DNA from 3 places in the Glutamicibacter sp. AOP38-B1-38 genome. Region 3 is predicted to be linked to each of the others. Evidence: riboswitches for the same ligand, from Rfam matches in the RefSeq annotation. Region 3 holds a riboswitch; each other region holds the start of a gene.
The links. A riboswitch is a leader RNA that binds a small molecule or an ion and turns the genes downstream of it on or off. The one in region 3 is predicted to bind thiamine pyrophosphate.
Positions count from the first base shown of each region.

Region 1: another riboswitch for thiamine pyrophosphate. It lies ahead of ACT3TP_RS06885 (ECF transporter S component); the one in region 3 lies ahead of thiO (glycine oxidase ThiO).
Region 2: another riboswitch for thiamine pyrophosphate. It lies ahead of thiC (phosphomethylpyrimidine synthase ThiC); the one in region 3 lies ahead of thiO (glycine oxidase ThiO).

Region 1 covers NZ_JBQSWU010000009.1:15,557-20,398, forward strand. The annotation lists gene ACT3TP_RS06875 (aminodeoxychorismate lyase) at 95-970, shown strand; gene ACT3TP_RS06880 (ATP-binding cassette domain-containing protein) at 967-3,303, opposite strand; gene ACT3TP_RS06885 (ECF transporter S component) at 3,305-3,922, opposite strand; TPP riboswitch at 3,994-4,112, opposite strand; gene ACT3TP_RS06890 (DUF4235 domain-containing protein) at 4,187-4,438, shown strand; gene mnhG (monovalent cation/H(+) antiporter subunit G) at 4,502-4,842, opposite strand, start outside.
Region 2 covers NZ_JBQSWU010000025.1:37,827-42,668, reverse strand. The annotation lists gene ACT3TP_RS14375 (glycerate kinase) at 1-1,135, opposite strand, end outside; gene ACT3TP_RS14370 (MarR family winged helix-turn-helix transcriptional regulator) at 1,245-1,685, opposite strand; gene ACT3TP_RS14365 (MFS transporter) at 1,779-3,227, shown strand; TPP riboswitch at 3,422-3,529, shown strand; gene thiC (phosphomethylpyrimidine synthase ThiC) at 3,527-4,842, shown strand, end outside.
Region 3 covers NZ_JBQSWU010000001.1:4,725-9,566, forward strand. The annotation lists gene ACT3TP_RS00030 (OsmC family protein) at 1-384, shown strand, start outside; gene ACT3TP_RS00035 (mechanosensitive ion channel) at 827-2,080, shown strand; gene ACT3TP_RS00040 (GNAT family N-acetyltransferase) at 2,167-3,135, opposite strand; TPP riboswitch at 3,215-3,322, shown strand; gene thiO (glycine oxidase ThiO) at 3,318-4,436, shown strand; gene thiS (sulfur carrier protein ThiS) at 4,449-4,694, shown strand; gene ACT3TP_RS00055 (thiazole synthase) at 4,697-4,842, shown strand, end outside.

The DNA.
Region 1 (4,842 bases), on a different contig from region 3:
CTCCTTGACTTAGACTATCCAATCCGTGGCGACTTGTGCGTGCTTGAAGCCCTCATTGGTGCGTAGTGCGGCAAAGTTTCGATAATCTTTAACTATGAGCTCACTCGTATTCCTTGATCCGGCGTATCCTGCCGGGCGCTTGGCAGACATTAACGCACCACAACTTCCAGTAACCGCCCAAGGCGTGACTCGAGGCGATGGCGTGTTCGAGTCGATGCTGTACACCAACCAGGCCGTACGCAAAATGGAAGCGCATCTGGCCCGTCTGGCTATTTCCGCCGAGGCCTGCGATCTTGTCATCCCTGACGAGCACCGTTGGCGCGCGGCCATCGATACCGCCGTGGCTGACTTTGACGCCGATGGCGGCGCCGAAGAAGCAGTGGTCAAACTCGTGGTTTCGCGCGCTGATTCCGACGCCGAGCAAGCGCTGTGCTGGGTAACCGTGGCCCCCGCCCCGCAGTTGGGCAAAGACCAGCGCGAGACCGGAATCGACGTTCTGCTGCTGGACCGCGGCTACGATTCGAAGCTTGCCGAGCGGGCCCCCTGGCTTCTGATGGGCGCCAAAACCTTGTCCTATGCGGTGAATATGGCGGCCTTGCGTTTCGCGCACAAGCACGGAGCCCAGGACGTCATCTTCACCTCCTCGGACGGTGTGGTCTTGGAGGGCCCAACTTCAACCGTGCTCATTGCCCAACGCGATGGAGACACCAAACGGCTGATCACCCCGATGCTTGAAACTGGCATCCTGCCCGGCACTACCCAAAGCGCGATCTTCGACGCGGCGGAACAGTACGGTTGGGAGCTGGGCTACGGTCCGCTCCGACCGGAGGACCTCTATCAGGCCGATGGGGTCTGGCTGGTTTCTTCGGTACGGCTGCTCACTGCGGTCCACACCCTTGACGCGAAACCGCTGCGCCTAGACGCCGAGCTCCATGCGGAGCTCAGCGAGCTCAGCGCTTCGGTCCGCTAACTCCAGACCAGGTTGAAGGTGCCCGCCCACAAGGCGGCACCGATGGCCACGGTACCCAATAGCACACCCGTTGCCAACACTGCGCCGTCACGCCATGTGAAGGACACCGAGCGCACCCAGGTACGTGTTCCCGTGCCGAAGCCCTTGGCTTCCATGGTCACCGCAAGCCTTCCGGCACGGCGCAATGCCTGCACCAACAGCGCGAGCACCTGCCCGAGCTTCGCCTTCACCCGTTGGGTCGGTGAGCGAAGGTCGCCGACTCCTCGCGCGCGGCGGGCCAGCGTCAGGGTGGTGAATTCCTCCACCAGCAAGCCCAGCAACCGCATCCCGGCCAGGGCTCCCAAGACGAAGCGGTGCGGAACCTTGAGTTGTTGCGCCAAGGCGCCGCCGAGGTCGCTGGGGTTCGTGGAACTGAGCAAGAGCACCGTGGGCACCGCGAGCGCCAGGGTACGCAATCCGGTAGCTACTCCGGCGCTCACCGATCCTTCGGTAATGCTGAGTATCCCCAGGCTTAGCAGCGTTTCGCCGGAGTCTTCACCTACCAAGGCAATTCCCCAGGCGGCGAGGGCCCCGGCAACAATAAGCGGCCAGCCGCGGCGCATAAACGTGCCCAAACGCAAGCCCGCCAGCGGCAAGGCAAAGAGCGTAGCAAGGATGACCACGCAGGCAGAGACCCAGTCGATGGTCGAGATCAACGGAAAGGTTGCCGCAGCGATCGCACCCAGCTTGGCCAACGGATTGATTTTTGCCAGCCAGCTATCCCCCAAGGGCGCGTCGAGCATCGGGCCTTGGCGTACCGCTGCCGGCTTGGCATCCGGCCCCTCGCGAGTCATTACGATCTGCGCCGCGTTGAGCGCGTGAGCGAAATCTTCATCGTGGGTCACCGCGACCACGGTTATCCCCGATTCGAGCGCCTCGATCAGGATGTTTGCCAGTTCCAGCCACGTATTGGCATCTTGCCCGAAGGTCGGTTCGTCCAAGATCAATACATCTGGTGAGGCGGCCAGCACCGTCGCTACCGAAAGTCGGCGTTTCTCGCCACCGGAGAGCGTGAACGGGTTGGCCTCGCCCAGATGGGCAAGCCCCAAGCGGTCCAGCAGTTCCTCCACCCGCAGAGCAATCTGCGCTGGAGCGTACTTCTCGTTCTCCACCCCGGCCTGGCGTGCTCGGGTAGGTGCGAATGCCAATTCTTCGCGGACGCTTTGCGTGACGAATTGATGTTCCGGTTCCTGGAATACCGACCCGATCCGTGCAACCAATGCCCCTGCCCGCCAGCTGAAGGGTTGCGGACTCAACCCATCGGCCAGGTCGCTGCTTGCTTCGACACTGCCCGTGGCCGGCTCGAGCAATCCGCCTAAGGTCAGCGCCAAAGTGGATTTCCCTGCACCATTTTCCCCGCGAATGACCAACGCTTGGCCGGCGCGCAGCCGCAAGTTGATTTCGGCCGTGCGCACCGCCTGCGGATGGCGCGCCGCGCGCAAGTTCACCGCCGCGAGCAGTTCCGCTCCCTCGCGTGAGTGGAGAGGTTCGGTGTGCGGAACGTAGCCGGGAATCCAAATGCCCGCCCTGGCTAATTCACGGCGAATCTTTTCATTCTCAAAGAGCGCCCGCGGCTCGAGGTCATGGGCGATCCCTCCGCCAGGGGCAAGGACGAGTACGCGGTCTACGTGTTCTGCCCAGGCCTGCAAGCGATGTTCCACCACAAGCAGTGTCGCACCGGTGGCATTGGCGGCGGCAATCACCGCATCACGCAGCGGCGCGATCCCCGACGGGTCAATGTTTGCGGTGGGTTCGTCCAGGAGCATCAGACCGGGGCCCATAGCAAGAATCCCGGCCAAGGCCAGCCGCTGCTTCTGGCCACCGGAGAGTTCCTGGGTGCGGTGCGACAAATCCAGATTCCCAAGTCCTACCGCGCGAAGCACCTCGGGGATTCGCGCGCGGATCAGTTCCGGAGCCATTCCAAGATTCTCCGCACCGAAGGCGACATCGTCGCCGACCCGGCTCTGCACGATCTGTGTTTCGGGGTCTTGCTGCATCAACCCGACCGGGAAGCTGCGGGCAAAGGCATCCCGTCGCTGAATCTGCAGTTTGCCAGTGGCCTGCTGCCGTTCGTCGATCTCCAGAACTCCAGCCAAGGCGTGCAAGAGCGTTGATTTACCGGCGCCAGATGCGCCTAGCAGCAGGACCTTCTGCCCGGCGGGAATATGCAGGTCCAGTCCGCTAAGCGCCGGCAATGGACGTTCGGCATGGTGCCAGCCAAAGTTGTCGGCCGTGATCTCAAAGCCGCCACCGCCGAGGTGCCCGGGGGTGGCTTCGGTAGTCGAAGAACTCAATTCAGGCACTGCGCAGCGAACCTTCAAGGTGTGCCGAACGGCTAGCCAATGCTCCCAGAGCACCGGTCTTCGCCAGAGCACGGGTTGCCAACCACGAGAGAAGTCCGGCAATAACTAGGCCGGAAATGCCCATGGCAACTACGTGGAACAGCTTCATCGCCTCGGTGTACTCAGCGAAGTAACCCAGCAGGTAGGCTTCGCCGATTCCGCCGAAAATTCCCGACATGAATCCCGCAAGCAGTGCCACCGGCAGGTTCCACCGGCGGTACCTCACTGCGGCAAAGACCACCTCGGCTCCGAGCCCCTGGATCAGGCCGGAGAACAGCACCGCTAATCCCCATTGGGAACCTAGCAAGGCTGAGATGACGGCGGCGAGGATCTCGCAATACAGCGCGGCACCGGGTTTCCGGATAATCAACGCACCGAGCACCGCGGGAAAAAGCCACATGCCAGATACGAAGGCGCTTGCCGGTGGGAAAGCCACGAAAGCAAGGCTGACCAATCCGTATCCGGCGTTCCAAGCCCAAAAGATAACGCCCGAGGCGACCGCGATTACCGAGGCCACAACGATGTCGACCACGCGCCAGCTGGCACGGTTAGTTGCTGGTGCAACGTTCATAAGGTTTGTCCTCCTATGTAAGGAGGGGAGATGCACGGACCGGTGGGCGTTTAATCGCGCGCCATGATCCGCATCCGAGATGCTCGACTTCCTTCGCCGGTACTAGCCGGGGCAGGTTCGAGGGTCTGCGATCTATCGCACTCTCAGCGTCTTGCACCGCGAACGGCATGACGCTCCCCTGTCGGAATGATTACTGCTCAACCACCATACCGCAGGTATGCTGGGCTACAGAACGAAACCTTACGACGCGAATGCGAGGTCCTCATGAACTCAGTGCAGAAGCTTGTTACCCTTGGAATTTCAATGGGAGCGGGAATGCTTGGAAGCCGACTGGTCGACAAGGTCTGGAAAGGCTTCACCGGAAACGACGCGCCACGTCACGGCAAGGAAGCAGCCGCGGAAGCGAGTATGCGCCAGGCTTTGGGGTTCGCCATTTTCTCCGCCGTGGTCGCATCGATTATCCAGGTGCTGGCTGATCGCGGCACCAACAAGGCCATGAAGAAGTTCAGCAAGTAACATTGCCGAATTCCTTTGGTGGGGCAGGCCATTTGGCCTGCCCCACCAAAGTTTAACCAGCAGCTAGGTGCTCTCGGGCTCGTCGTTCTGTGCAGGTTTCGCTGGCGGCACCGCTGCGGTGGTTCCGGTCGTCTGCGAATGATTGCTAATGACCTGTTTTAGTTCATCAACATGCAAGGTTTCTTTCGCCACGTGCTTCGTGCGATATCCGGCGCGGCCAATCATGTGCGCCGATACCGGGGCAGTCAGCAGCTGCAATCCCCAGGCCAAAGCAAAGACCGGGATCAGTCCCCAGCTGCGCAAGTGGATGATGAGTCCGGCGAAGAGCAGCAGGAAGCCCAATACTTGTGGTTTGGTGGCCGCGTGCATGCGTGAAAGCAGATCCGGGAAGGTAATTAAACCGA
Region 2 (4,842 bases), on a different contig from region 3:
TGCGCCGGATGAGCTCCAAAGCCTGCGATGAAAGCTCACCGAGATCGGCCGGGCCCTGTGCTATCGAATAGGCTGCGAGAATTCCCGACTCGGCGAGCAGCTCCTCGGCAAGGTCTACCGATCCGGCGATCACGATAATGTCTGCATCTCTGCGCGCAGCTTGCAGCACCCCGCTGACCACCTTGCCCTGCAGGGATTGCGAATCCAGGCGCCCCTCACCGGTAAAGACCAGCTGCGCGTCGGCAAGAATCTGGTGCGCGTTCAAAGCCTGCGCTACCAGTTCCCACCCGGGCACGAGCTCAACCTCGCAGTAAGATCCAAGGCAGAGCGCCAAGCCGCCGGCGGCTCCCATGCCGGGCTGCTCGCGCAGCTTTCGACCGGACGCGGTTTCCAAGGTGTCAGCGAGCCGAGCCAGTCCCGCATTCAGTGCTTCCACTTCCTGGGGCGAGGCGCCCTTTTGCGGTCCGAAAACCGCGGCGGCCCCGTTTTCTCCCAGCAACGGATTGGTGACATCGCAGGCGATCTGCCATTTGACTCGAGAAGCTCGCGAATCCAGACCGGAGATATCGATGCTCGCCAGGTCGTTCAGCGCACCACCGCCCGCAGCCAATTCTTTGCCCTGAGCATCGAGGAACTTCGCACCCAGAGCTGCGAGCAATCCAGCTCCGCCATCGGTGGTGGCCGAGCCACCAAGACAAAGAATGATTCGCTGCACTCCAAGCTCCAAGGCTTGAATGACAAGTGGGCCCAGCCCAAAAGTGGTGGCTTGAAGTGGTTGCCGCGGTACGTCACTGACCTGGGGCAATCCCGCGGCTTCCGCCGCCTCGATCACGGCGGTCGTTCCATCTGCAGACAACCCGAAACGCGAGTTGACGGTCCTGCCCAGCGCATCGGTTGTTTCAACGACCTTCGCTTCGGTTCCCCAAGCGTCGATCAACGCATCGAGGGTTCCCTCGCCGCCATCGGCAAAGGGAACGGCGGTGATCGATACCGTACGGGCCACAGAGGTAGCAGCCGCATTCACCCCTGCGGCGATCGCGTCCGCGACTTCGCTGGCCCGGGCGCTGCCTTTGAAGGAGTCCGGAACGATTGCCACATTTAGTGGTTGGGCCGCGGCTGGCGTGCGCTGTGTCATGGACTCAACATTAGGTGCTCTTGAATCCCGGGAATATAGGCAGGCATACATACTTTCGAGCACCAGCGAGCTGATCTATATGCATTACGCACCCTTGACGCGTAGCCGACTACTTACCGCCCTGCTGTTCGCGGTAGTCCTCGATTGACGCGTTGAACTTATGCAGAAGTTCTGCGAATTTGTTGACTTCTTCGGCCGGCCAATCCGAGGTAATGCGGTCGATTGCGCTGACCGAATGCTCGCGAACCTCCGTGAGCCGCTGCTGCCCCAGTTCGGTCAAGGCAAACTTTCGCGCAACACTGCCCGCCGGATCGAGGATTCGTTCGAGATAGCCGTCCCGCACAGCGGTGGTGGTTTGACGTTGCAGGGTCGAGGCGTCGAGGAGAAAAACCGTGCTCATTTCACCGATCGACATCGGCCCCTGGACTTCGATGCGGCTCATCAGCAGATAGACGCTGCGATCCAAGCCATCACCGCTTCGGCGCTGCGCGATGGTGTAGCGGCTGAGCAGCGTTTGCTCATACTCGATATCTGCTGTGCGGCGTTTCATGTACCTAATTCTCCACTTCTACTCATTCGATCATACCCGAACATGTATTATGAACATTTTATGTATCTTACACATTCATTCTGAGAGGCTCTCGTGTCCAAACCCACCTCTGCCGGGATTCCCGGCTCAGGTCTAGCCGTCGCCGTTCTCGCCTCCGCGGGCATCGCTTCGTCGATCACCCAGACCATGGTCACGCCGCTGATCCCACAGCTGCCCGGCATTTTTGATACCTCAGCCTCAAACACCGCGTGGATCATCACCGCCACGCTACTTGCAGCCGCGGTGGCAGTACCAATTTCCGGGCGCTTGGGCGACCTCTTTGGCAAACGGCGCATGCTGCTCATCCTGGCGCTGCCACTGATCCTCGGTTCCATCGTGTGCGCCATGGCCCCCACGGTGGAGGTCATGATCGTCGGCCGCGCACTGCAAGGCCTAGGCTCGGGCATTGTGCCACTGGGCATCGCCATGCTGCGTGACCTTGTCCCGAAGGAACGCCTGTCTTCGGCCATTGCCACGGTCAGCGCCACGCTGGGCGTCGGTGGCGCCATCGGCATGCCGATTTCCGCCGCCGTCATTGATTTCGCCAACTGGCGCGCCCTGTTCTACGGCAGCGCGGTAGTCACGCTGCTGGTAGTTGTCGCCATCTGGAAACTCATTCCTGCCCTGCCGGCCGGCGCCGCCGGACAGCGCTTCGACTGGCTGGGCGCCATTGGGCTGGGCATTGGCCTGATCTCGCTCATGCTTGCCGTCTCCAAGGGCTCCTCTTGGGGCTGGGCGGCACCGCTGACGCTGGGCCTGTTCGGAATGGCCGCCCTCACGCTGTTGCTCTGGGGCATTTGGGAAACACGGACCAAGGATCCGCTGGTTGACCTGCGCACCGCTGTTATTCCGCGCGTGCTGCTGACAAATATCGCCTCGATTTTCGTCGGCTTCGGAATGTACGCCAGCATGCTGGTCATGCCACAGATCCTGCAGCTGCCGTCGCAGACCGGCTATGGCTTGGGCCAGTCGATTCTCGCAGCCGGCCTCTGGATGGCTCCAGGCGGCCTGATGATGCTGGTGCTCTCCCCTGTCGGCGGGCGGCTTTCCGACGCACGAGGCCCGAAGTTCACGCTGGTACTTGGCGTTTCGGTCATCGCCGTCGGCTACTGCCTGACCCTGCTCGGCATGGGTAGCGCGTGGAGCCTGATGCTCACCAGCCTCGTCATCAACGGTGGTGTGGCTCTGGCCTACGGCGCCATGCCGGCGATCATCATGGGCGCAGTCCCCCGCAGCGAAACGGCTGCGGCCAATGGCTTTAACACGCTGATGCGTTCGCTGGGCACGACCACCGGCGCCGCGGTCATCGGCCTGGTGCTGGCCCAGATGACCACCGATTTCGGCGGAGCTTCACTACCGTCAGAATCCGGATTCCGCGCGGCGCTGATACTTGGAGCTGGCATTTCCGTGGTCGCGGCCATCTTGGCGGCCTGCATTCCCAGCGCCGCGAAGAAGAGGGCGATCGAAGTCGACGCGTCGCAGGAACTCAGCCTGAACAAGTAGTCACCCCGGCTCTTCGGAATTGCCGAGTTTATGCTCAGCTTTGACATAGAAACCCCGGGTAATGTCGTAGACACCTCCTTGAAGGTGCGAGTGATGATCGTAAGGCTCCCGTTGGATATTGCCCAACGGGAGCCTTTCACTTTAAAGTTTCTCGTCTTCCTTGCAAGTCCACGTTGCCAGTCGTGATACCTTGTTTGAGACCACACGGGTGCCCTCGCAGGGGCTGAGATCGGGCTAACGCCGTCCGCGACCGTTGAACCTGTCCGGGTAATGCCGGCGAAGGAAGTGAGTTTCCCACAGTGGAACAATTTGAACAGCACTCTGCCCACACCCTTGCCTACCGTGAGTCTGTGGGAATTTCGGTTCCTGTCACGCAGATCCAGCTGGCAGATGCCCCCAACGGCGAGCCGAACGAACCGCTGCAGGTGTACCGCACCAGCGGCCCGGGGAGCGACCCGACCACGGGGCTGAAACCATTTCGAGAGTCGTGGATTCGTGAGCGTGGAGATGTCGAGACCTATGCCGGGCGTGAGCGCAACTTGCACGATGATGGCAGATCCGCGGTCCGCCGCGGCACGGCGAGCGCCGAATGGGCCGGGCGCTCGGCACCACCGTTGCGTTCGGCACCCGGGACTCGGGTCACCCAGATGCACTACGCACGGCAAGGGGTCATCACCCCGGAAATGCGCTATGTGGCCCTGCGCGAAGAATGCGATGTCGAGCTGGTGCGCAGCGAGCTAGCGGCCGGCCGGGCAATCCTTCCGGTGAACATCAACCATCCGGAATCCGAACCGATGATCATCGGCAAGGCCTTCTTGGTAAAAATCAACGCGAACATCGGCAACTCGGCGGTGACCAGCTCGATCGCCGAGGAAGTCTCCAAACTCCAGTGGGCTACCAAATGGGGTGCCGACACGGTGATGGACCTTTCCACCGGCGACGATATCCACACCACCCGTGAATGGATCATCCGCAACTCGCCGGTTCCCATCGGCACCGTCCCGATCTACCAAGCACTAGAAAAGGTCAACGGCGAAGCGAACGAACTGACCTGGGAGATCTTCCGCGACACGGTCATCGAACAGTGCGAGCAGGGCGTGGACTACATGACCATTCATGCAGGTGTGCTGCTGCGCTACATCCCGCTGACCGCCAACCGGGTCACCGGAATGGTCTCCCGCGGCGGGTCGATTATGGCCGGTTGGTGCCTTGCGCATCATCAGGAGAATTTCCTTTACACCCACTTTGACGAACTCTGCGAGATTTTCTCTCGTTACGATGTCGCATTCTCCCTGGGCGACGGGCTGCGTCCAGGCTCCATTGCGGACGCGAATGATGCGGCCCAGTTCGCCGAGCTGGATACCTTGGCGGAGTTGACCAAGCGTGCCTGGAAATATGATGTTCAGGTGATGGTCGAAGGCCCCGGGCATATCCCTTTCCATCTGGTGCGCGAGAATGTGGAACGCCAGCAGGAGCTTTGCGACGGGGCGCCGTTTTACACGCTCGGCCCGCTGGTCACCGATATCGCTCCGGGATATGACCACATCACCAGCGCAATCGGCGCGACCGAAATCGCCCGCTATGGCACCGCGATGCTCTGCTACGTCACGCCCAA
Region 3 (4,842 bases):
CAGGCGACCAGCTCCGAGAGCGGTGCGAGCATCGAATTCGGCCAAGGCGAGGGCCTGCTCTCCCCGGTCGAACTGCTGCTGGCGGCGATTGCCGGCTGCTCCTCGATTGATGTCGATGCCGCGACGACCAGGCGTGCCGAGCCAGAAAAATTCGAGGTCACCGCGACCGGCTACAAGGTCGAAGAAGGCGGCGCGAGCCAGATGGAAGACATAGATATGTCCTTCAACCTGAAGTTCCCCGACACCGCGGAAGGCCGCAAGGCAGCCGGAATGGTCCAGCGCATCGTGAAGCTCTCCCACGACAAATACTGCACGGTCTCGCGCACCGTCGAGCTGGGGTCCAAGGTCACCAGCACCATCGAGGGCACCGACTCGGCCTCCTGATCGGCCGGCGCTAGAGCCACGCGTTCCAAGAGCGCACTTGGAGACCAATTCCGCGGACCCGAACCAGGGCCGCGTTGATTCTGACCGGCCATGCCAGCTGCCGCGCTGGCATGGCCGGGATGATGAATTCTTGGTGTGCCTGTCCGCACGGGAAGTCGGGCGCATGTAACCGGGAATTCAGACTCTTACGCGTCATCCAAAGTCAAGCCCGGAAAAGCGAATTTGTGACCGGGGTCGAAACGAAAATATTCAAGTACAGTGGTTTCGTTTCAAATCTTGTGATCTACTGCTCTATCCGTTGAGTTTGCTCGTTTTAAGTGCGGATTTAGTTCCTCGATGTGGGTATTTGTCATCCTCTAGGGCTGCTAGTTCTCTCCTTGCCCTAGTCAGCACAAAATCCTCGTCGTAGTGTCTAAATTATCCCCACGTTGAAGGAGCAGAGATGCAAACTCAGAACGTTCTAGGAAACATTGACTGGGCGTCGATGCTGCAAAAAGTTGCCATCGCGCTTGTTATTCTCATCATCACCTGGCTGGTGGCCAAGGTTGTCAAATGGGCCGTCGCCAAACTCGTCACCAAGATCAAGTTCCTCCAGAAGGAGGGCACCGATGGCAAACAGATCGGTGATTCGCTAGGCAAGGTCGCGTCGCTGGTCGTTTGGCTCTTCGGCTTGATCGCTATTCTCCAGGTCTTCTCGCTGACCGAGGTGCTGACACCGGTGCAGGACTTGCTCGCCGGAATCATGGGCTTCCTGCCTAACCTCATCGGTGCGGCATTCATCTTCATCATCGGCTATGTGATCGCCAATGTGATCAAGCAGCTGATCCAGACCGGTTTGGGGACCGTCGATTTCAGTTCTGTTGTTCGCAAGCTGACTCCCGGCGACGGCGAAGAAGTTGACCCCGAGACCTCGCTGCGCACGCAGCGGACCATCGTGGATGTCATCGCAAATATCGTGTTTGCGCTGATCCTGCTGGTTGTGGCTATTTCGGCACTGCAGGTGCTGGGCATCGAGGCCATTTCGGTACCGGCTCAAGAGATGCTGCAGATCGTCCTGACCGCAATTCCGCAGGTGATCATGGCCCTGATCCTTCTGGCTGTGGGCTTCCTGATTGCCAAGTTTGTCGGCAAGCTGCTCGAATCAACGCTGCGCGGTGTGGGGACCGACCGGGTTGTGGCAGGCTGGGGAGTTGTTCCCGAGGGGCAGAGCGCATCGGGAATCATCGCCACCATCGTGAAGATCGCAATCATCCTGTTCTTCGCGGTCATGGCAGCAAGCATGCTGAACTTCCCGGCAATCACCAACATCCTCAACGAGGTCTTGGAATTGGGCGGCAAGGTCATCTTCGGTGGAGTCATCATCGCCATCGGCTTCGTGCTGGCAAGTGTGATCGGTCGACTGATGGGCGATACCACCGCCTCGAAGATCATCCGCTACACGGCCATCGCACTGTTCATCGCGATGGGCCTGAAGTACATGGGTCTGGCCGATTCGATTATCAACATGGCCTTCGGTGCCATCGTGATCGGTGCGGCTCTGGCAGCGGCCCTGGCCTTCGGCCTTGGCGGCCGTGATGCTGCGGCTCGCACGCTGGAGAAAATCGACATGAGCAAGATGGACGGTCCCGACACCACGGGCACCGCGCCAACCCGTCGGGCGCCGGCGACACCGCCGACGCCTCCAAATGAGTTCTAGTACTTAGAACCAGCACCAGCAAAGAGTGGGACCGGGCAACCGGTCCCACTTTTTGTCTTTCCGTTCCGCTGCGGCCCCGAGGAAATTCAGTCTCCCGCTGGTTCTGCGCGAAGCGCCAGCGGACTGATCGGCGGGATGGGATCGGTGGGCAACCGCGCATAGTTCAACACATCGATCCGCTGGCCATCGATCAGGAACTTGCCGCGTTCGCGTCCTTCGAGAATGAACCCGCAACGCTCGGCGACCTTTTTCGAGGCCGGATTGTTCACGCGTAAACCCAACTCCAGACGCTGCAAACGGTAGCTGGAGAATAGCTCCGCCGAGAGGGCGGCCAACGCCCGGCTGCTCAGCCCGCGGCCCCGATGCTCTGCGTGCAGCCAATACCAGACCCAGGCGCTCAGATTTGTTTCATCGATGGATCCGCACACCAGGCCAACGAGCGCAGAATTCTCGACGACGGCCAATGGCACCTGCCGGGCGGGGTCCTTGAGCAGCATTCGGACATAGGTTTCGGCCTCGGCAAGCGTACTCACCTCACCTTGCCGGGCCATATCCGGATTCGAGAGGAAGGCCGCTAAGACGTGCGGTGCATCCGTTGCGCGAAGCGGACGCAGAGATGCCGTCGTTTCGCTCACAGCGCCGAGCCGCCCGCCGCCGATCTGGGAGGAGGCGGCTTGGGCGGTGCCTTGATGGAAAAGCAATTGCCAGCCCTGGGCCGAGCGAACCCAGAGCGAGGTGCGCTGGCTTGGATTCTCCGGCTTGGTTCGCCACCGCAGCATCAGCAGCGAATCGCTGAGTCTGCGCACGCGCGGATCATGCACTTCGTCCCTAGACGATTCAACGACTGGTTCGGTGCACAGCTGCTCGATAATTTGCGCGCGGGAATAGCACCTGCCCGAGGCGCCAACCTCTTCGAAATCTTCGTGGAGCAGTCGCAATAAGGCCTGCCGATCCTGGCGGACGATGGGAGACAGGAGTTGCCGTTCGCCATCTATGACAACTTGTGCCTGCCGATGTTCGGTAGATAAATCCTCCGGACCACTGAATTCGCTCATGCCAACGAGTAAAACACAGGCAGAACCACACGGTGAAGTCATGAAGTTCGCCAAAGCGCGCCGAGGCATGCTTATAATCCAAGTACTCCGCGGGAGCCCAACAGTGAGATTGGGCTGAGAGGGCCTTGTGCCGACCGCTACACCTGATGCGGGTCATGCCGCCGTAGGAAGGAAATGCCTTCGTGCATATAGTCATTGTCGGCGCCGGAATCATCGGGCTTGCCACGGCCTTCGAACTGCGCGCCCGCGGGGCCGAAATCACATTAGTAGATCCTGCGCCTGGTATGGGCGCCAGCCACGCAGCGGCAGGAATGCTCGCACCGACAGCCGAAACCACCTGGGGCCAGGGCGCACTGCACCGCCTGATGGCCACCTCGGCCAAGGAATACCCCGCATTCATTGACCGCGTGGAAGACTCCATCGGCAACAAACCTGCGTACGTAGAAAACTCTACGCTGGTCGTCGCCGCGGAAACCGCGGATATGGACGCACTGCTTGCGCTCATGGAGCTCCAAGCCTCATTGGGGTTCAGCGCCGAACGGCTGCTGGGCAGCGCGGCCCGCAAACTCGAGCCGGCACTTGCCACCAGCATCGCCGGCGCCGTTCTCTGCGCCGAAGACCAGCAGCTGGACCCGCGGTCCCTGCTGCGCATCCTGATCGATGAGCTTGACCGGTCGATCGTGCGCGAAACGGCGGTGCGGCTGCTGCACCAGGGGTCACGGACCAGTGGGGTGATTACCTCAACCGGGCAAGAAATCCAGGGCGATCAGGTACTGCTTGCCAACGGGTTGGGCACGCTCGAAGGTGCGCCAGCTCTGCCCTTGCGCCCGGTCTACGGAGACATCCTCAGGCTCCAAGGTCCGCTGGGCGCGCCGCTGATCAAGCACACCGTGCGCGGAATCGTGCATCGGCAACCGGTCTACCTGGTGCCACGCACCGATGGAAGCCTCGTACTCGGTGCGTCGAGCCGCGAGGACGGCCAAGAGCAGGTGAACGTGGGAGAAATGCACGCCCTGCTGGACAATGCGCGCAGGCTCGTGCCGGGCATCGTCGACACCACCTTGAACGAGGCGATCGTGCGGGCCAGACCGGCAACACCCGATGACCGGCCGCTGATCGGACGCGTGGACGAGGGACTGGTGGTCTCCACCGGTTATTCGCGCCACGGGGTGCTGCTGACCCCGCTCGGCGCACGGCTGGGGACCGAGCTGCTGCTCGGGGACCCGGTGGATGCGCAAGAGCTGACCAGCGTTTCACTCGACAGGTTTGGCGCGCAACTCGCCAACAGCACACCATTCTAGGAGCCAGAGAAGATGCAACAGATCGAATTTTTCCTCAACACCGAGGCGGCCACCGTGCCGGCGGGAAGCACCGTGCGCGAGCTGCTCGCGGCGCACTTGGGCAAGAGCATCGGAACGGACGGGCGGGCCAGCGACGGGTCGCGTTTAGGCGTGGCCGTGGCCGTGGACTCGGCGGTTGTCCCGCGCAGCGGCTGGCATGATTTCGAGCTGAAGCCCGGCCACCGGGTTGAACTGGTCACCGCGGCTCAGGGAGGCTGAAGATGGAAGAGCTAACATTTGAAACCGATGGCTTCGAGGTCGCCGGGGAACGCTTCGACTCCCGGCTGATTCTCGGCACCGGCGGGGCGACCTCGATGCATACCCTCGAGCAGGCCCTGCGGGTTTCGGGCACCGCGCTGACCACCGT